DNA from 3 places in the Roseococcus sp. YIM B11640 genome. Region 2 is predicted to be linked to each of the others. Evidence: predicted binding sites of a transcription regulator. Region 2 holds the regulator's gene; each other region holds the start of a gene.

Region 1 (6,483 bases), 280 kb from region 2:
CGCGCACCATGGCTTCGTTCATCTGGCGCACCAGCGTATCCGGCGTACCGGCGCGACCCAGCATCGCCCACCAGGTCGGCGCCTCGAAGCCGGCGAAACCCTGCGAGGCGAATGTCGGACAGCCCGGCACGTGGCGGGTCTCCGTGGCCGTCGTCACGCCGAGCGGCCGCAGGATTCCGTTGCGGATATGCTGGCTCACGATCACGACGTTGGTCATGAACAGCGGCACATGGCCCGCGACCGCGTCCTGCACGGCCGGCCCGCCGCCGCGATAAGGCACGTGAGTCATGCGGAAGCCGCCCTGCTGCTGCAGAAGCGTCGTCGAGACATGGGCGAGCCCGCCCACGCCCGAGGTCGCGTAGTTCAGCGCATCAGGCGCCGCCTTCGCCGCGGCCACGACCTCCTGGAAGGTCCGATAGGGCGTGGACTGATGCGCCACCATCGCCAGCGGTCCCGAGGCCGCGTGGCAGACGGGAACGAAGGCCTCCATCGTCTTGAACGGGAGGCGCATCACCGTCTCGTTGGTGGCCTGGGTATCGTAGACGAAGGTCCAGGTGCTGCCATCGGCCGGCGCCCGCGCCGCCTCGATCGCACCCGTGGCGCCCGAGGCGCCGCCCCGGTTGTCGATGACGATCGCGCGGCCCAGGACCTCGGCCAGGCGCGGCTGGAACAGGCGCGCGATGGTGTCGGTCGACCCGCCCGGCGGCCAGGGCACGATCAGCCGCAGCGGACGGTCCGGAAAGCCCGCGCCCAGCGGCTGCGCCCGAAGGACGGTCGGCGCGGCCAAGGCCGCGCCCGTGAAACTCAGAAATCGGCGACGGTCCATGACGGCGTCACTCCCTGCTCTCGTAAGGACGTTTGCGGCGACCTTTGCGGCAGGGAGCCCGCTTGGCAAGTCCGTATCAGCTTTCCGCGCGGATGTTGTTGGCGCGGATCACCTCGCCCCACTTCGCGATCTCGCCACGGATGAAGGCTTCCGTCTCGGCCGGGCTGCTGGCGACGATCTCCGCTCCCTGCTCCGCCATGCGGGCCTGGATCGGCGCCTCGCCCAACACTTGGCGCAACGCCTGCTGCATGCGCTCGTTGATCGCGGGCGGAATGCCGGCAGGGCCGACCATCACCCAGTAGGTCAGCGCCTCGAAGCCCGGGAAGCCCTGCGCGGCGAAGGGCTGCACGCCCGGCAGGAAGCGACTCGGCGCCGCGGAGGAGACGCCGAGCGGGATCAGCTTCCCCTCCCGGATGTGCTGCAGGATGATCACGATGTTCGACATGAACAGCGGCACGTGCCCGGCGAGCGCGTCCTGCAGGGCCGGTCCGCCACCGCGATAGGGCACGTGCACCAGCTTGAAGTCGCCGCGCTGCTGCAGCAGCACCGTCGAGACATGCGCGAGCGAGCCCACGCCCGTCGTCGCGTAGCTCAGCGTCTCCGGCGCCGCCTTCGCCGCGGCGATGAGCTGCGGCAGCGTGCGGAAGGGCGTCGAGGGATGCGCCGTCAGCGCATACGGACAAGTGCCGAGAACCGAGCAGAAGGTGAAGGCCTCCATCACCCGGTAAGGCAGGTTCATCAACGTTTCGTTGGACGCGAGCGTGTCGTTCGCCAGCAACCAAGTGTATCCGTCAGGCGCCGAGCGCGCGGTCTCGCTGGAGCCCACAGAGCCCGAAGCGCCCGCGCGATTGTCCACGATGATGGGCCGGCCCAGGATCTCCTGCAGGCGCGGCTGCACGATGCGAGCGACCGTGTCGTTCGACCCGCCGGGCGGATAGGGCACGATGATCCGGATCGGCCGGTCGGGCCATGCCTGTGCCAGCGCGGGCGCGGCAAGGGCGGGAACGGCAAGCAGCGAGCCGAGAGCGGTCCGGCGGTGCATCTGAGTTTCTTCCCTACTGGTCCGCGGCACCTCACCACGGCCTTGCCCGCAAGCTCAAGGGGCTGTCAGCGCGGCTCGGCGAAACCTTGGCGGATGGCCTCGGCCAGCGCCTCGCCGCCCGGCGAAAGCGGCATCTCGCCGGTCGCGAGCAGGATGCCCATGTCGCCCATCGGGGGCAGGCCATCCTCCTCGTCCAGCCAGACGAGTCCCGGCGGCAGGCGCGTGGGCGTCGAGATGGTGATGGCGAGGCCGGCCATGGCCACGGCGAAGCAGCCGGATTGCGTGGTGCTGTTGTAGGTGACCCTGACGCGCCGGCCGTTGCGGCCCAGCGCCTCCAGCGCCGCGCGCCGCCAGGTGCAGCCCGGATGCGCGGTGGCGAGCGGCAGCGGGTCGCGCTTGTGCAGCAGCCCGCCCTGCGGGCCGACCCAGCGCAGCGGGCCGCGCCAGACCTCGTCGCCCGAGCGGCCATGGCCCTCGGTCAGCAGCGCCATGTCGAGATGGCCGTGCGACAGGCGCTGCACCAGCTCCTCCGAGCTCATGCACAGCACGTCCACCTCCATGCCCGGATGCGTCTTGCCGAACCGGGCCAGGATGCCCGGCAGCCATTGCAGCGCGTAGTCGTCGGGCGTGCCGAGCCGCACCTGGCCGGTCAGCGGCGCGGCGCGGAAGGTGGCGATGATCTCCTCGTTGAGCGCGAGAAGCGTCCGCGCGCGCTCCAGCAGCCAGACGCCCTTGTAGGTGGGCTCGAGGCCGCGGGCTCCGCGGCGGAGCAGCGGCTCGCCCAGGACTTCCTCGAGGCGGCGCATCTGCATGGAGACGGCGGATTGCGTTCGCCCCACCCTTTCGGCCGTCCGGGTGACGCTCTCGCCCTCGGCGATGAGGACGAAGCTGCGGAGGAGCTCAGGGTCGAGACCGGCAGGGAGCATGGCCCATTCACTATCACGAAAACTGATGCGTGGGGTCAAGATTAGTCGTTGGAGTGATGATTCCAAGCCTGCGACTGTTCCCCCGGCTCCAGGAATGGCGCTGCACCCAGATCGAAAGAGGATCAGATCAAATGTCCGCCCGGCTCTTCCCCGCCTCCCCCGCTCTCGCGATCGAGCAGGTCCAGGTTCGTGGGTCCTTCTGGCTGGATCATCTCGCGAGCTTCTGGCGCGCCTATCAGACGCGCCAGCATCTCGCCGCGCTCGATGAGCACATGCTGCGAGATGTCGGGCTGACGCCGGGCCAGGCGCGACGCGAAGTCGATCGCAAACCCTGGGACATTCAACAGGGCTGTTAAGGCAGAGGCGGGGCGATCCGCCTCGCCTCCTCTATCGCCTCGCGTATGTCGAGGATGAAGACCTGGCGCCGGCCGCCATCCGCGAGCCCCGCCAGGTCGACTCCCGTGACCATCGCCAGCAGCTGGTCCTCGCCCCCTCCGGGCAGGGCGGTGGTGAGGCCGGTGACCCGGCCCTCCCGATCGACGACCGGCCCACCCGAGAATCCCATCAGGGCTCCGAGACGCGCGGTGAAGCCGGGGCCGAAGCGGCGCATCCGGACCCAGGGGCGCTCCACGCGGCCTGGCGCCAGCCCCCTGCCCAGCCCTTCCGGCCCCAGCGCCCAGACGGGATCCCCCGCCTCCGGAAAGTCGGGTGCGAGGTGGGCGGGGCGCAGAAAGCCCTCGGGCATCCGCAGCAGTGCCAGGTCCATCGCGGGCGACGACGCGACCAGCCACCCTTCTGTCTCGACCCCGTCGGCCGCCCGGCGTAGCAGGACCTGTCCGCCGGCCTGGCGCATCACATGCGCGTTGGTCAGGAGAAGCGTGCCTCCCACCGCGACGCCCGCGCCCACCGGTGCACCATGGGCGTGCAGGCTGGCCAGGCTCTCCCGGGCGACCCGGGCCGCCGGCGTGCCCGCCGCCTGCTCGACGGGCAGCGGCGCACAGGCGGCGAGAAGCGCCAGGAAGATCAGGAAAATGGGCATGGAAGCCTCCGTTCCGGGGAGCGGGAGGGAGGCTGACGCGGGTGGATGAAGGAATGCTTGCTTGACCGGAGGCGGTCCCCGGACTAGAACATAACAAGAACATTTTGTCCGCCAAGACATGACACTCCCCGACGACATCCCCCGGCAAGACCCCCCTCAGGATCCCATGGACAGAGCCGCCCTGCTGGCCGGTCTCCGGGCCCGAATCGCCCGGTTCGATCCGGGCCTCGCCAGCGGGGAAGGCCGCGCCACCCTCCCGCTGTCGCCCGAGTTGGACGCCCACCTGCCATGGAACGGCTTGCCGCTGGCCGGGATGCACGAGGTGCTGGCGGCCGATCCGGGTGCGGCCATGGGCTTCTCCGCCCTCATGCTGGCCCGCGCGCAGGCCGCCTTGCCCGGACGAACCATCCTCTGGATCGCCCCGGAGCCCGATGCCTATCCGCCCGGCCTCGCGCAGCTTGGCCTCTCGGCGGCCAGCCTCGTGCTGGTGCGCGCCGCCCGCCCGGCCGACGCGCTCTGGGCCGCCGAGGAGGGGCTGCGCTGCCCGGCCATCGCGGCGGCCCTGCTCTTCGGTGCCACCCCGGACCTCACCGCCGCGCGCCGCCTGCAATTGGCCGCCGAGACGGGGGGCGGGATCGGCCTGCTGCTGCGGCCGGACGACGAAAGCCCCGGCCCCACCGCCGCCCTCACCCGCTGGCGCATCTCGGCGCGCGCCGCCTCCAACGCGACGCCCCACCATCTGGGCGACCCGGCCTGGGAGATCGCGCTGCTGCGGGCCCGCGGCGGGCGGCCCGGCGCCTGGGCGGGTGAATGGGACGCGGCGCGCGGCACCCTCACCACCCTGGCTCCCGCCGAGGCCGGGACGGGGGCGAAGCGGAAGCGCGCCTGATGGGCAGCCGGCGCTTCGCCCGCACGCCCAGCCTGCCCCTCTTCGCGGACGGGCTGCCCTGCGCGGCACCGCCGCTGCCCGAGGCCGAATGCCAGGCCAAATCCGGCGATCGCCGCTTCCTGATGCTGCACGGAGAGGGATTGGCCGCCGAGCGCCCGGCCGTCTGGGCCCTGCGCTTCTCGCCGCTCGTCGGCATCTGGGGCGAGGAAGGGCTGCTCATAGAAACCACTGGCCTGCCCGAGCGCGAGCCCGATCTGCTGCGCCGCGTGCTGGCCGCCTTCTCCGCAGCGGGCGCCCCCGCGCGCGGCCTGCTGGGTGCCGCCCCGGCCGCCCTCGCCGCCTTTCTCCGCGCCGGAACGCGCCCGCAGGTGCTGGCGCCCCGGCAGGAGGCCGCCACCCTGCCCCGCCTGCCCGTCACCGCCCTCGCCCTGCCGCCGGAAATGATCACGGCCCTGCACCGCATGGGCCTACGCGACGTGGCAGCGCTGGAGGCGCAGCCGCGCGGCCCCCTCGCCCGCCGGTTCGGCCGCGCCATCGCCGAGGAACTGTCGGCCCTGCGCGGCCGCATCGCGCCTTTCACCCCCATCCGTCCGCCGCCCCGGCATCATCAGGCGCGCGAATACCTCTCACCCCTCTGCACCGCCCCGGCGCTGGAGCGGGCCATCGCCGCTCTCGCCGACCGGCTCTGCACGGGCCTCCTGGAATCCGGCGAGGGCGTGCGGGCGCTGCGCCTCACGGCCTTCCGGGGCGATGGCTCCTGGCAGGAGCTTCGCCAGGGCCTGGGCCAGGCGAGCCGCGACCCCGCGCATCTGCGCCGCCTGCTGGACCGCCGCGTGGAGGAGCTGCGCCCCGAGCTCGGCTTCGAGAAGCTGATCCTGGCCGCCGAGGTGGCGGAGGCGCTGAACGCCCGCCAGGCTGCCCTGCCCGGCGAGGAGGTACCGGCGGAGAGTTTGTCCGAAATGCTCGATCGCCTCGCGCAGCGGGTGCGAATCTGGCGGCTGGCCCCGCAGGAATCCCACTGGCCGGAGCGCGCGGCGGCACGCGCGGATGCCTTCGGGCCGGTCGGCGAGGCGCCCGCCGCGCCGCGCCCGCTGCGCCTGCTGCGCCGGCCCATCCCGGTAAAGGCCAGCGCCCTTCTCCCGGACGACCCGCCCTTCCAGGTCACGCTCGGCCAGCGCGTCGAGCGCGTGATCTCCGCCGAGGGGCCGGAGCGCATCGAGCCCGAATGGTGGCGCGCGCCGGAAGACCGGCCGCCGCGCGACTATTATCGCCTGCAGCTCGCCTCGGGCGCGCGCTGGTGGGTCTGCCGGCGTGGCGAGCGCTGGTTCATCCACGGGCACCTGCCATGAGCGTGATCCGCCTGCCCCAGGGGCCGCCGCGCCCGCCACGGGAACCGGCGCAACGCGCGGCGGTCTTCGGCGAGCTGGGCGCGCTGTCCAACTTCACCTTCCTCGAGGGCGCCTCGCACCCGCATGAGCTCGCGATGACGGCTGCGCTGCACGGGCATCGCGTGCTCGGCATCGCGGATCGCAACTCCGTGGCGGGGCTGGTCCGGGGCTGGGTGGCTTGTCAGGAGGCCGGGCTGCGCTTCCTCGCGGGCGTGCGGCTCTGCCTGACGGATGGCAGCGAATACCTCGCCTGGCCGACCGATCGCGCCGCCTGGGGCCGCCTCTGCCTTCTGCTCTCGACGGCGCGCATGGAGGCACCCAAAGGCGAATGCCCCATCACGCCCGAGCAGATGTACGCCGCCATGGAGGGCCA
Region 2 (6,483 bases):
CTCTCCCCGCCGAAGATTGCGAGCGTCGGACATCCTGCCGCAGCGGCCAGATGTGTTGGCCCGCTGTCGTTGCCGATCGCCCAACGCGCCCTGCGGGCAATGGCCCCAAGCTGAAGCAGGCTTGTCCGCCCGGTCAGATCGATCGCGCGGGGGGACCGGGCCTGAATCTGCTCCGCGAGCGTCTTCTCGGAAGATACCCCGCAGATAACAGCAGGGAGGGGAATCCGCGCGGCCAATTCACCGAAGCGCTCAGCCGGCCACCGCTTGCCTGGTCGCAACGGCGATGCCCCCGGCAGGATTAGCGCGAATTCTGCCGGCAAATTCAGGCTCTGGAGATCGGCATCGAGCCAGGCGAGGTCAGGCTCGGGAAAGGAAGTGATTCCGGCCGCCCGCAGTTGGCCTTCCTGCCGTTCGACCGTGTGCAACTGATCGCGTAACGGATCGGCATCGGGATGAGAGGCCCCCCGCGCGATGCCGGACCACTCGGCTCCGGCCCCCACAAAGAACCGGTAACGGGAAGAACGTCGCGACGTCTGCAGATCGTAGACGCGCGCGAACGCCGCGTGCCGCAACCGCCTTGCCAATCCCCAAAGACCCCGCGGATCCAGCCATGAAGGTCTGCCGTCCGACCAGACGTGGTCGAACCAGGGGCTCGCCTTTGCCAAGCCAGCAAAGGGCGGCGTTGTCAGCAGAGTGATTTCGGCTGCAGGGTGATGCGCCCGTATTGCCGCAAATGGCCGAAATGCCTGCACAAAATCACCGAGTGCAGCCAACTTGATAACCAGGATCCGCTCGGGCGCCCTAGTCATAGCAATTCCCGATAGACGGCCACCGTGGCGGCCTGCATGGCCTGCATCGTCGGAACCTGCCGCCGCGCGGCCTCTCCGATCTCGCGGCGTCGCTCCGGTGAAAGAGCCAGAACCTCCGAAATAGCCGCAGCGAGTTCGTCGGGATGGTCCGGGGGCACAAGCCAGCCGGTGATGCCCTCCTGCACCGTCTCGCGCGGACCGCCGAGATTCGCCGCGATCACCGGGCGGGCCATGGCCTGCGCCTCGATGACCGTTCGTCCGAAAGCCTCGGGCTCGATGCTGGTGTGAATCACCACATCGGCCGCCAGCATCGCCGCCGGCACGTCGACGACGTGGCCGGCGAAAACCACCCGGTCGGCAACACCTAGGTGCACGGCCAAAGCCTGCAACTCGGCGGCATAGGCCTCACGGCCCTTCAAGTCGCCGGCCAGCACGGCAGTGACGCCAGGCAACCTCGGCAGCGCCTTAAGAAGTACGGCATGCCCCTTCCACCTGGTCATCCGTGCGGGAAGGAGGACAACGGGCTGCTGCCCGATCGCCCAGCCACTTCTCAGAGCGGTCACACGCTCCAACGACACCAGGGCCGGATCGAAGCGCCGCGGATCGACGCCCCGAAGGATCACGCGGATGGCCCGCTCGCCATAGATCCGGCGGATATGGGCGGCGATGTGCTGGCTGATCGCGATCACGCGATCGCCCCGGGCCATCACGGAATTATAGAGCCGCTTGCCGGGCCAGCCCTCGCCATAGGTTCCGTGATAGGTCGTGACAAATCGCACGCCGGCACGCCGGGCCGCGAACCAGGCCGACCACGCCGGCGCCCGCGACCGCGCATGAACGATCCGAACCCCCTCATCCTCGATGATCCGACGCAGCCTCCGGGCATTGCGCCAGATCCGCCAGGGCGACTTGGATCGAAGCGGCAGGGCGATATGACGGCAGTTCAGCGCCTCCAATTCGGGAACGAGCCGCCCGCCAGCGGACGCCACAATCGATCGAAAGCCCGCGTCCCGTATCGCTTCGGCGATCTCCAAGGTCCCGCGCTCGACCCCGCCGGAATCCAGCTCGGGGAGAACCTGAAGAATGGCAGGTGGCGGTGGCATCGGACGCGTTGCTATCCCCGCCCATGGACGAGGGCAACCTGCCATGCCATGCCGGCGTCATGCAGGAGCGTCAGAACACCCTGGGCGAGAGGCCGCTCGCTTATCGCCAGATTGATGGAACGGGGATAGGTGTCGTCTTTCTCGGCGGCTTTAATAGCGACATGACCGGAAGCAAGGCCAGCTTCCTCGCTGAATGGTGCAGCAAGCGGGGGCGCGCCTATCTGCGGTTCGACTATAGCGGCCACGGAGCCTCGGGCGGACGTTTCGAGGACGGCACCATAGGTTCGTGGCTGGCCGACGCCGAGCTCGCGCTGACACAGCTCACCCAAGGGCCGCAAATTCTGGTCGGCTCGTCCATGGGAGGTTGGATCTCGCTGCTGCTGGCGCTGCGGCATCCGGAAAGAGTTGCGGGGCTCATCGGCCTCGCACCCGCACCCGATTTTACCGAGGAACTAATGTGGGCAAGTTTTCCGCCCGCCATCCGTGAGGAGATCATGGAAAGGGGTCAATGGCTGCGTCCAAGCGCCTATGGCCCTCCCTATCCCATTACTCGTGCGCTGATCGAAGATGGGAGATCGCACCTGCTGCTCGGGGCACCCATCGCGATTCACGCTCCGGTAAGGCTCCTTCATGGTCAAGCGGATCCTGACGTCCCTTGGGAGTACAGCCTCCGTATCGCGGATCGGCTCGAAGGGCGTGATGTAGAAGTCACCCTCGTGAAGGATGGGGATCATCGCCTCTCAACGCCCGAGAACCTGGCACTACTCGGCCGGACCCTGGGTGCGCTCCTCGGCGAGGATGGCACGTAGCCCCTCCCTAAAACTGGGATAGGCCCATTCGAGGCAGAGCTCAGCCTTCGTCATGCGGTTGCTGACGCGGCGATTTTCGCTCCAGAAGCTGCGCCCCATCTCACTCATGCCTTGCCAAGCCTGCTCGAAGGGAATGTCGGGTGGTGGCTCCATACCGAGCAGCCTCGCCGCCTCAAGCGTCACATCGCGTGGCTCGGCCGGCTCATCGTCCACCAGATGGAGGATCCGCCGCCGAGCCCCGAGGCGGGCCATGGCTGACAACACCGCCCGGGCGATGTCATCGCGGTGAATTCGCCCGAAGGCATGATGAGGCCGACGAATGGAGCGTGCCCTGCCGGCGCGCAATTCATCAAACGCACTTCTTCCTGGACCATAGATACCGGCTGTCCGGAAGACGTCGAGTGGCCGCCGGTCAGCTATCGCATTCCACTGTTGCTCGGCCAGAACTCGTCGCCGGCTTCGCTCCTGACCGGGTCGGGTTTCCGTCGCTTCATCCACCCATTTCCCCGCGCGATCACCATAAACGCCCGTGGTCGAGAGATACCCGATCCATCGCAGGTTTCCGGAGCGGATCGAAGCACCATGAACGCTTAGCACAGGGTCGCCATCCTCACCGGGTGGCACGGAGGCCAGAAGGTGCGTCGCGCGCGCGTAGGGAGCGGGATCGTCAAAACTCGCCCACTCAACATTCGGAGGAACTTTCCGCTTATCGTAGTTCCGCGAAGATCCAATAACTTCGATGCCCCTCATGGCCGCAAGGCGGGCGATTGCGAAGCCCGAAAAGCCAAGGCCAGCGATCAATAGGGTTACGTTCTCCCGCATCGGATCCCCTGCATTTCTCACGTCCGATCCACCGACGCCAAGCCGAGCACGTCCGCGGAATTGGGTTGACCGATTCCGGAGAACCTTCCTAGAACAAATCTGACGTTTCCGGTTTGTTCGCTCCATCTGTGGGGAATCGAACCTCCCGGATTTGGGAGAAGGTTGACGGCGATGCTCACGCGCAAACAGCATGAATTGCTTATGTTCATAAATCAACACCTTGAACAAACAGGATTTTCACCATCCTTCGACGAAATGAAGGCGGCGCTCGACTTGAAGTCGAAATCCGGCATTCATCGCCTTATTACTGCGCTCGAGGATCGTGGATTTTTGCGCCGCCGCGCCCACCGGGCCCGTGCCTTGGAAGTGGTGAGGCTACCGGGCAGCATCGTACCGCCGCGTCAGGATCATGAGGCCGATGAAGCCGCTACGCGGAATGTCGTTCAGGCCCGCTTTGGACGCGTGCCAAAAGCAGATAAGCCGAATTCGATCAGTTTGCCCCTATTCGGCCGCATCGCCGCTGGCAGTCCGATCGAGGCGTTGCGCGACCAAGGGCAAACTGTCGATGTCCCCATGCATATGCTTGCTGGGGGCGAACACTACGCCCTTGAAGTGGCCGGCGATTCCATGATTGAGGCAGGTATTCTGGATGGCGACACGGTTGTTATCCGTCGCGGCGATGCGGCGGAGAATGGGGATATCGTGGTGGCCCTGGTGGACTCGAACGAAGTCACCCTGAAGAGGCTGCGTCGGCGGGGCAATTCCGTCGCGCTCGAGCCCGCAAACCGAAACCATGAAATACGCATTTTTGGTCCGGACCGCGTCCAGGTGCAGGGGCGACTGGTAGGCCTGCTTCGATCGTATTGATGGGGCGGTATTACGACCTTGCGGTTAGGCCGATCCAGTCCTCTTCAGCCAGACCGCGAAGCAGAGCGGTAAGATCCGTCTGCACCTTGGAAAAGCCGTGGCTTTTTTGAATCCGTTGCTCGTCCATATAGAGCGGCCGAGCAATCTCCATTTGAATCACATGCACGCCCTCTCGGGGGCGGCCGTAATGGCGAGTGATGTACCCGCCCGCATACGGGTCGTTCCGACGCACGCGATATCCGGCTCGCTGAAGGCCAAGTTCAAAATATCGCGTGACGCGCGGCGCGCAGGTCGTCCCGTGCACGTCACCCAGCACGAAATCAGGAGGATCCAGGGCTTGAGCGGGATGGGCCGGCATGGAATGGCAGTCCACGAGCAGGCAGAACCCGAAGTTTGCTTTCGTTTCGGCTATCAGGGACGAAAGCGCGGCATGATACGGCTCCCAGCAGGACCGAACGCGGCGCTCCGCCTCCCAAAAGGACAGCCGGTGCCTATAGATGGCCTCACCCGTCGCGACAACGCGCGCAATGGTTCCGAGGCCCGCCCCGACGCGGGGGCTCGCGCTGTTCACCCAGCTGGGGAGCGGGGTGTCGAACATCCCGGGGTCGAGTTCCCAGGGCTCGCGATTGGCATCGCACCAAGCGCGCGGGAACCGCGCAGCCAGGAGTGGGGCGCCGAATCTCGGCGCTGCTGAGAAAAGCTCGTCGACGAAAGCGTCCTCGCTCCGACGGATCGAAACTGAATCGAGGCGCGTGGACGCAAGGAATTCGCCCGGATAGTCCCGGCCGGAGTGCGGCGAAGCGAAGACAAGCGGCAGGGTCTGCCGCGGCGGGCGGATCAGATCATAAGGGATCGAGTGTGTAGCTTGGTCATCCATGAACGATGTGAGTAGGCCATGGCCCGCGCCCAATGTCACTCCGCCGCTGCATTCGGTAGGTGGCCCAGGCCGGACTCGTATTTCGCCTGCGTCTCGGCAGGTAGGTACCGGGCCTCCAATGCACGGATCTGTCCGAAACCCGCAAAATCATGCAGGTTCCCGAGGGCGTGTCGGCGAAAGCGCTCATCCATTCTTAGTTCAGCCAACGGTCCCTCCGACCGGAGTTCCGCAGCTAGATCAGCCATCGCCATGATCGACTGACGGAGCAATGCACCGGGAAGTATGCACAGTCTTATGCCAAGATCAGACATCTGCTCGGCGGAAAGGCGAGGAGAAATGCCGGTCATATTGTAAAATATCGGCCCTTGGACCTCCGTGGTGATCCGTCGAACTTCTTCGACACTGGCTGGCCCTTCGACAAAGGCGAGATCAGCGCCTGCATTCAGAAATGCGTTAGCGCGCCAGATGGCCTCCTCCAGCGAACCTCCATGGGCACCCCGGGCATCGGTGCGAGCGATCAAAACAAAGCTCGGATCCAAAGCTTTTCGCGTCTCGCTAGCAGCATGAACCTTCGCTACCGCTTCGGCTCGCCCAATCACCTCACGTCCAGCGACATGCCCACAGCGTTTGGGGGCGACCTGATCTTCCAAATGAATTCCGGCCACCCCAGCGCGGATGAACTCCTCGACACAGCGGATCGTATTAATGGCGTTGCCATGCCCGGTGTCGGCATCGGCGATGACCGGTACCCGAACTGCCGATGCAATCGCCTTCGCGTTTGAGGCCATTTCCGTGAGCGTAGCTAGCCCTGCGTCGGGGAGGCCCAGCATTCCGAGAGAAGTACCGTAACCCGACATATAAACGGCCTCAAAGCCAGCATTCTCGAGGATACGGGCCGAAAGCGCATTGTAGCAGCCAGGCACAATCAGGGGGCGATGCTTCGCTATTAGAGCCCGCAATCTTTCGCCAGGGCGACCGGCTTCTGCTTGACCGAGCCGCATCCCTTATCCTCCTTCGACGCTTCCGCCTTCTCGGGCTTCATGCGAGCCTAGCTTCAATCACAAGGAGGACACACCATGGCCGACGGATCAAGTGAGGCACTAGGCCCTACGGGAGCTGAGCTAGCAGAACTGGCCAACGCGCTGTCCGACCTATTACGGTTGCGAACCCTTCCATTCGGCATGAAACTTTTCCGC
Region 3 (6,483 bases), on a different contig from region 2:
ACCTCCAGCAGCTTGCGGACATCCTCGAAATGCAGGCCCGTGGTGGGCTCGTCCAGGATGTAGAGCGTGCGGCCGGTCGCGCGGCGCGACAGCTCCTTCGCCAGCTTGATGCGCTGGGCCTCGCCGCCCGAGAGCGTGGTCGCCTGCTGGCCGAGATGGATGTAGCCGAGCCCCACCTCCTCCAGCATCTTCAGCTTCTCGTGGATGGAGGGCACGGCGGAGAAGAACTCGCGCCCCTCGGTCACCGTCATGTCCAGCACGTCGGCGATGGACTTGCCGCGGAACTTCACCTCCAGCGTCTCGCGGTTGTAGCGCTTGCCCTTGCAGGTGTCGCAGGTGACGTAGACGTCCGGCAGGAAGTGCATCTCGATCTTGATGACGCCGTCGCCCTGGCAGGCCTCGCAGCGGCCGCCCTTCACGTTGAAGCTGAAGCGGCCCGGCTTGTACCCGCGCGAGCGGCTGTCCGGCAGCTCCGCGAACCAGTCGCGGATCGGCGCGAAGAGGCCGGTATAGGTGGCGGGGTTGGAGCGCGGCGTGCGGCCGATGGGCGACTGGTCGATGTCGATGACCTTGTCGATCAGCTCCATCCCCTCGATGCGCTGGTGCGGTGCGGGCACGACGGAGGCGCCCATCAGCTTGCGGCTGAGCCCGTTGTACAGCGTCTCGATCACCAGCGTGGACTTGCCGCCGCCCGAGACGCCCGCCACGGCGGTGAAGGTGCCCAGCGGGAATTCCGCCGTCACGTCCTTCAGGTTGTTCCCCGTGGCGCCCACGACGCGCAGCAGGCGCTTCCTGTCGAAGGCGCGGCGGGCCGCCGGCATCGGGATCTCGCGCCGGCCCGACAGGTAGGCGCCGGTCAGGCTGTTGGGGTCCGCCGCGACCTCCTCGGGCGTGCCCTGGGAGACGACGGTACCGCCCGCGGCGCCCGCCCCGGGGCCGATATCCACCAGCCAGTCGGCCGTGCGGATCGCATCCTCGTCATGCTCGACGACGATCACGGAATTGCCGAGGTCCCGCAGGCGCCGCAGCGTGCCGAGCAGGCGCTCGTTGTCGCGCTGGTGCAGGCCGATGGAGGGTTCGTCCAGCACGTAGAGCACGCCGGTCAGCCCGCTGCCGATCTGCGAGGCGAGGCGGATGCGCTGGCTCTCGCCGCCCGAGAGGGTGGCGGAGGAACGCGCCAGCGAGAGGTAGTCCAGCCCGACATCCACCAGGAACTGCAGCCGGTCCTCGATCTCGCGCAGGATGCGGCGCGCGATCTCCTGCCGCTGCGGCGTGAGCGTGGGCATGACGCCGGCGAACCATTCGCGCGCGCGGCGGATGGACAGGGCGGAGGCCTCGCCGATGTGGCAACCCGCGACCTTCACGGCCAGCGCCTGGGGCTTGAGGCGGAAGCCGTTGCAGGCGTGGCAGGGCTTGTCGGCCTGGTAGCGCGCCATGTCCTCGCGCACCCAGGGATTGTCGCTCTCGCGGAAGCGGCGCTCGAGGTTGGCGATCACGCCCTCGAAGGGCTTCTGCACCTCGTAGGCGCGGAGGCCGTCCTTGTATTTCAGCGTCACCGGCTCCTTGCCCGTGCCATGGAGGATGGCGTCGCGCGCTTCCTCCGGCAGGTCGTCCCAGGGCTTGGTGAGGCTGATCTTCAGATGCGCGGCCAGCGAGGCCAGGGTCTGGTCGTAATAGGGCGTGCTGGCATTCCCGGCCCAGGGGACGATGGCGCCCTCCTTCAGGCTGAGATCCGGGTTCGGGATCACCAGGGCCGGGTCGAAGAAGCTCTCGGTGCCCAGACCGTCGCAGGTGGGGCAGGCGCCCTGGGGCGAGTTGAAGCTGAACAGCCGGGGCTCGATCTCCTCGATGGAGAAGCCCGAGACGGGGCAGGCGAACTTCTGGGAAAACACCGTGCGCTCGGCATTGTCGGCGTTCTCGGCATAGGCGATGCCGTCCGCGAGGCCGAGCGCGGTCTCGAAGCTGTCCGCCAGGCGCTGGGCCAGGCCCTCGCGCACCACCACGCGGTCCACCACCACCTCGATGTCGTGCTTCAGCTTCTTGTCGAGCTTGGGCGCGTCCGCGATCTGCATCAGCGTGCCGTTGATCTTCACGCGCTCGAAGCCGCGGCGCTGGTATTCGGCGAGCTCCTTGCGGTACTCGCCCTTCTTGCCGCGGATCACGGGGGCCAGGATCAGCAGCCGCGTGCCCTCGGGCATGGCCATGACCCGGTCCACCATCTGGCTGACCGTCTGCGCCTCGATCGGCAGGCCCGTCGCGGGCGAGTAGGGGACGCCGACCCGCGCCCAGAGCAGGCGCATGTAGTCGTGGATCTCGGTGACCGTGCCGACGGTCGAGCGCGGGTTGTGGCTGGTGGTCTTCTGCTCGATGGAGATGGCCGGGGAGAGGCCCTCGATGCTGTCCACGTCTGGCTTCTGCATGAGCTGCAGGAACTGCCGGGCATAGGCGCTGAGGCTTTCCACGTAGCGGCGCTGGCCCTCGGCATAGATGGTGTCGAAGGCGAGCGACGACTTGCCGGAGCCCGAAAGCCCCGTCAGCACCACAAGCTTGCCGCGCGGCAGGTCGAGGTCGAGGGATTTCAGATTGTGCTGCCGGGCACCTCGGATGCGGATGAGATCCCCTTTCACGACAGGATCGGCAACATCACGCGGCATGTGAAACGGACTCCGGGGGGCTGATGTTCACAATACGTTCCTGGCACCATATATAGGTTGGTGCAAGGCGCAAAAGACGCGGGGCTGGCCCGCCCGCCGGTGAGCGGGTAGGTTCCGCGGCCGATTTGAAGGAGGCGCGGCCCATGGCCGGAGTGAATAAAGTGATCATCCTCGGGCGCCTCGGCAAGGACCCGGAGGTTCGGAACTTCCAGAATGGCGGGAAGGTCGTGAACCTGCGCCTGGCGACCTCCGAGCGCTTCAAGGACCGCGAGGGCAACCAGCAGGAGCGCACCGAGTGGCACTCCGTGGCGATCTTCAACGAGAAGCTGGGCGAGATCGCCGAGCGCTACCTGAAGAAGGGCAGCGAGGTCTACGTCGAAGGCCAGCTCGAGACCCGCAAGTGGCAGGACCAGTCGGGGCAGGAGCGCTACACGACCGAGATCGTGCTGCGCCAGTTCCGGGGCGAGCTCGCGCTGGTCGGCGGCCGGTCCTCGGGCGGCGGCGATTCGGGCGAGGAGCGCGAATATGGCGGCGGCGGCGGCCGGTCCTCCTCCTATGGCGAGCGCAGCTCGGCCCCCGCGCGCGGCGGCGCCCCCCGCTCCGGCGGCTGGGATTCGGGGAAGAAGGCCGACATGGATGACGACATCCCCTTCTGAACCGTCCGATCTGGCCGGAAAGGGCAGAATCAGCTAGTTTCAGCACGCCCGGGAAGCACCCCTTCCGGGCATTCGCATGATCGGAGGCACAGGGGGCCCCACCCCTTGTCGGGAGCGCCCCCGGGCGCCCCCCTCCCAACCAGGACCACCCCGCTTTGGCCGAAGACGAAATCAAGCCGCAGGACGTCGCCCCCGTCGCGCTCGAGGAGGAGATGCGCCGCTCCTACCTCGACTACGCGATGTCGGTCATCGTCAGCCGCGCGCTGCCGGATGTGCGCGATGGGCTGAAGCCGGTGCACCGGCGCATCCTCTTCGCGATGCACGAGGCGGGCTACACGGCCGACAAGCCGCACCGCAAATCGGCCCGTGTGGTCGGCGACGTGATGGGTAAGTACCACCCGCACGGCGATAGCGCGATCTACGACGCCATGGTCCGCATGGCGCAGCCCTTCTCCATGCGCGTGCCGCTGGTGGACGGGCAGGGCAATTTCGGCTCGATGGACGGCGACCCGCCGGCGGCCATGCGCTACACCGAGGTGCGCCTCGCCAAGTCCGCCACCGCGCTGCTCGAGGGCATCGACGAGGACACGGTCGACTTCGCGCCCAACTACGACGAGAGCGCCGAGGAGCCGCGCGTCCTGCCGGCCTCCTACCCGAACCTGCTGGTGAACGGCGCCGGCGGCATCGCCGTCGGCATGGCGACCAATATCCCGACCCACAACCCGACCGAGGTGATCGACGCCACGCTCAAGCTGGTGGCCGAGCCCGACACCTCGCTCTCCGACCTCATGGAGATCATCCCGGGGCCGGACTTCCCCACGGGCGGCATCATCCTGGGCCGCGCCGGCATCCGCTCCGCCTTCGAGACGGGCCGCGGCTCCATCCCGCTGCGGGCCGACTGCCAGATCGAGGACATGAAGGGCGGCCGCCAGGCCATCGTGGTCAGCGAGATCCCCTTCCAGGTCAACAAGGCGACGCTGATCGAGAAGATCGCGGAGCTCGTGCGCTCCAAGCTTATCGAGGGCATCAGCGACCTGCGCGACGAGAGCGACCGTTCCGGCCTGCGCGTCGTGATCGAGCTGAAGCGCGAGGCGGTGGCGGAGGTGGTGCTGAACCAGCTCTACCGGATGACGCAGCTGCAGATCAGCTTCCCGGTGAACTTCCTGGCCCTGAACGGCGGCAAGCCGCAGCAGATGGGGCTGAAGGACGCGCTGCTCGCCTTCATCGCCTTCCGCGAGGACGTGATCCTGCGCCGCTCGCGCCATCGCCTCTCCAAGGCGCGGGAGCGGGCCCACAACCTGATCGGCCTCGCCATCGCGGTGGCCAATATCGACGAGGTCATCCGCCTCATCCGCGAGAGCCCGGACGCCGCCGCCGCACGCGTGGCTCTGATGGCGCGCGACTGGCCGGCGGCCGATGTCGCGCCGCTCGTCGCGCTGGTGCAGGACGAGGGCAACGAGCTCTCGGCCGAGGGCACCATGCGCCTGACCGAGGCGCAGGCCCGCGGCATCCTGGAGCTGCGCCTGCAGCGCCTGACCGGCCTGGAGCGCGAGAAGATCAACGCCGAGCTGACCGAGCTGGGCGCCAAGATCACCGAGCTGCTGGAGATCCTGTCCAGCCACCCCCGCCGCATGGAGGTCATGACCGAGGAGCTGCTGGCCGTCCGCGCCACCCTGGCCTCGCCGCGCATGACGCGGATCGAGGACAGCCTGGCCGATATCGACGACGAGAGCCTGATCGCGCCGGCCTCCATGATCGTGACGCTGACGCGCGACGGCTACGTGAAGCGCACCGCGCTCGACGTCTTCCGCACGCAGAACCGGGGCGGGCGCGGCCGCAGCGCGGCCTCCACCCGCGCAGACGACGTGGTGGTGCGCAGCTTCGTGGCGCATACCCACCAATGGGTGCTGTTCTTCACCGATCGCGGCATCGTCTTCCGCGAGAAGGTCTGGCAGCTTCCCGAGGGCGGGACGGGCGGCAAGGGGCGCTCGCTGCGCCAGGTGCTGCAGCTGGCGGAGGGCGAGACCGTCACCGCCGTGCTGCCGCTGCCGCATGACGAGAGCCTGTGGGAGCACCTGCACCTCGTCTTCGCGACGACGCAGGGCAATGTCCGCCGCAACCGCCTCAGCGACTTCCGCAACGTCCGCTCCTCCGGCCTCATCGCCATGAAGCTGGACGAGGGGGATGCGCTGGTGGGCGTCGCCACCTGCCATGAGGGCGACGACGTGCTGCTGGCGACCCGCCAGGGCCGCGCCATCCGCTTCGTGGCCGATTCCGACACGCTGCGCGTCTTCGCGGGCCGCGATTCGACCGGCGTGCGCGGCATGCGCCTCGCGAACGGCGATTCGGTCATCGCGCTCTCGGTGCTGCGCCACATGGACGCGACGGTCGAGGAGCGTGCGGCCTATCTGAAGCACGCCGCCCAGAAGCGCCGCGCCGCTGGCGAGGATGCGGACGCCGCCTCCGCGCCGGAGGAGACGGACGAGCCCGTGGCCGAGGAGGTCACGCTCTCGCCCGAGCGCCTGGCCGAGATGGAGGCCGCCGAGCAGCTTATCCTCACGGTCACCGACCGGGGCTTCGGCAAGCGCAGCAGCGCCTACGAATACCGCGTGGCGGGGCGTGGCGGGCAGGGCATCGCGAACATCACGCTCAGCAAGCGCACGGGCGGCGCGGTGGTCGCGACCTTCACCGTGACGCAGGGCGACCACATCATGCTGATGACGGATGGCGGCCAGGCGATCCGCTTCCTCGCGGACCAGGTGCGCCAGACGGGCCGCACCTCGCAGGGCGTCATGCTGCAGAGAATGGACGAGGCGGAGCGAGTCATGAGCTGCTTCCCCGTCGTGGAGGAAGCGGAGGAAGGTTCCGAAGATGGTTGAGCGTGTTGCCCTGTATCCGGGCACTTTCGACCCGGTGACGAACGGGCATCTCGACGTGATCAGCCGCGCTGCGCGGCTGGTGGACAAGCTGGTGATCGGCGTCGCCATCAACATCGGCAAGAGCCCGCTCTTCCCCCTGGAGGAGCGCGCCGAGCTGGTGCGCGCGGAGACCGACGCGATCGCGGCCAAGACCGGCTGCCGGATCGAGGTGCGGCCCTTCACCGGCCTGCTCGTCGGCTTCGCGCGCGAGGTCGGCGCGCAGATGATCTTCCGTGGCCTTCGCGCCGTCACCGA

Evidence for each region. Region 2 encodes LexA, which represses DNA repair genes until DNA is damaged. Its sites were predicted from a motif close to TGTTCTANNTANGTTC; they were not measured.
Region 1: the regulator LexA is predicted to act here: its motif matches at 3,920-3,935, upstream of WJM96_RS18590 (ImuA family protein).
Region 3: the regulator LexA is predicted to act here: its motif matches at 2,679-2,694, upstream of uvrA (excinuclease ABC subunit UvrA).

Annotation. Positions count from the first base shown of each region.
Region 1 covers NZ_JBBJOZ010000004.1:445,699-452,181, reverse strand. Annotated here, with positions in the region: gene WJM96_RS18615 (tripartite tricarboxylate transporter substrate-binding protein) at 1-826, opposite strand, end outside; gene WJM96_RS18610 (tripartite tricarboxylate transporter substrate binding protein) at 903-1,868, opposite strand; gene WJM96_RS18605 (LysR substrate-binding domain-containing protein) at 1,934-2,794, opposite strand; gene WJM96_RS18600 (DUF1127 domain-containing protein) at 2,926-3,150, shown strand; gene WJM96_RS18595 (S1 family peptidase) at 3,147-3,833, opposite strand; gene WJM96_RS18590 (ImuA family protein) at 4,000-4,722, shown strand; gene WJM96_RS18585 (hypothetical protein) at 4,722-6,071, shown strand; gene WJM96_RS18580 (error-prone DNA polymerase) at 6,068-6,483, shown strand, end outside.
Region 2 covers NZ_JBBJOZ010000004.1:166,725-173,207, reverse strand. Annotated here, with positions in the region: gene WJM96_RS17255 (glycosyltransferase family 9 protein) at 1-809, opposite strand, end outside; gene WJM96_RS17250 (glycosyltransferase family 4 protein) at 806-1,912, opposite strand; gene WJM96_RS17245 (alpha/beta hydrolase) at 1,936-2,721, shown strand; gene WJM96_RS17240 (SDR family oxidoreductase) at 2,674-3,543, opposite strand; gene lexA (transcriptional repressor LexA) at 3,715-4,410, shown strand; gene WJM96_RS17230 (N-formylglutamate amidohydrolase) at 4,421-5,287, opposite strand; gene WJM96_RS17225 (isocitrate lyase/PEP mutase family protein) at 5,323-6,288, opposite strand; gene WJM96_RS17220 (DUF169 domain-containing protein) at 6,364-6,483, shown strand, end outside.
Region 3 covers NZ_JBBJOZ010000006.1:83,064-89,546, forward strand. Annotated here, with positions in the region: gene uvrA (excinuclease ABC subunit UvrA) at 1-2,654, opposite strand, end outside; gene ssb (single-stranded DNA-binding protein) at 2,798-3,310, shown strand; gene gyrA (DNA gyrase subunit A) at 3,523-6,189, shown strand; gene coaD (pantetheine-phosphate adenylyltransferase) at 6,182-6,483, shown strand, end outside.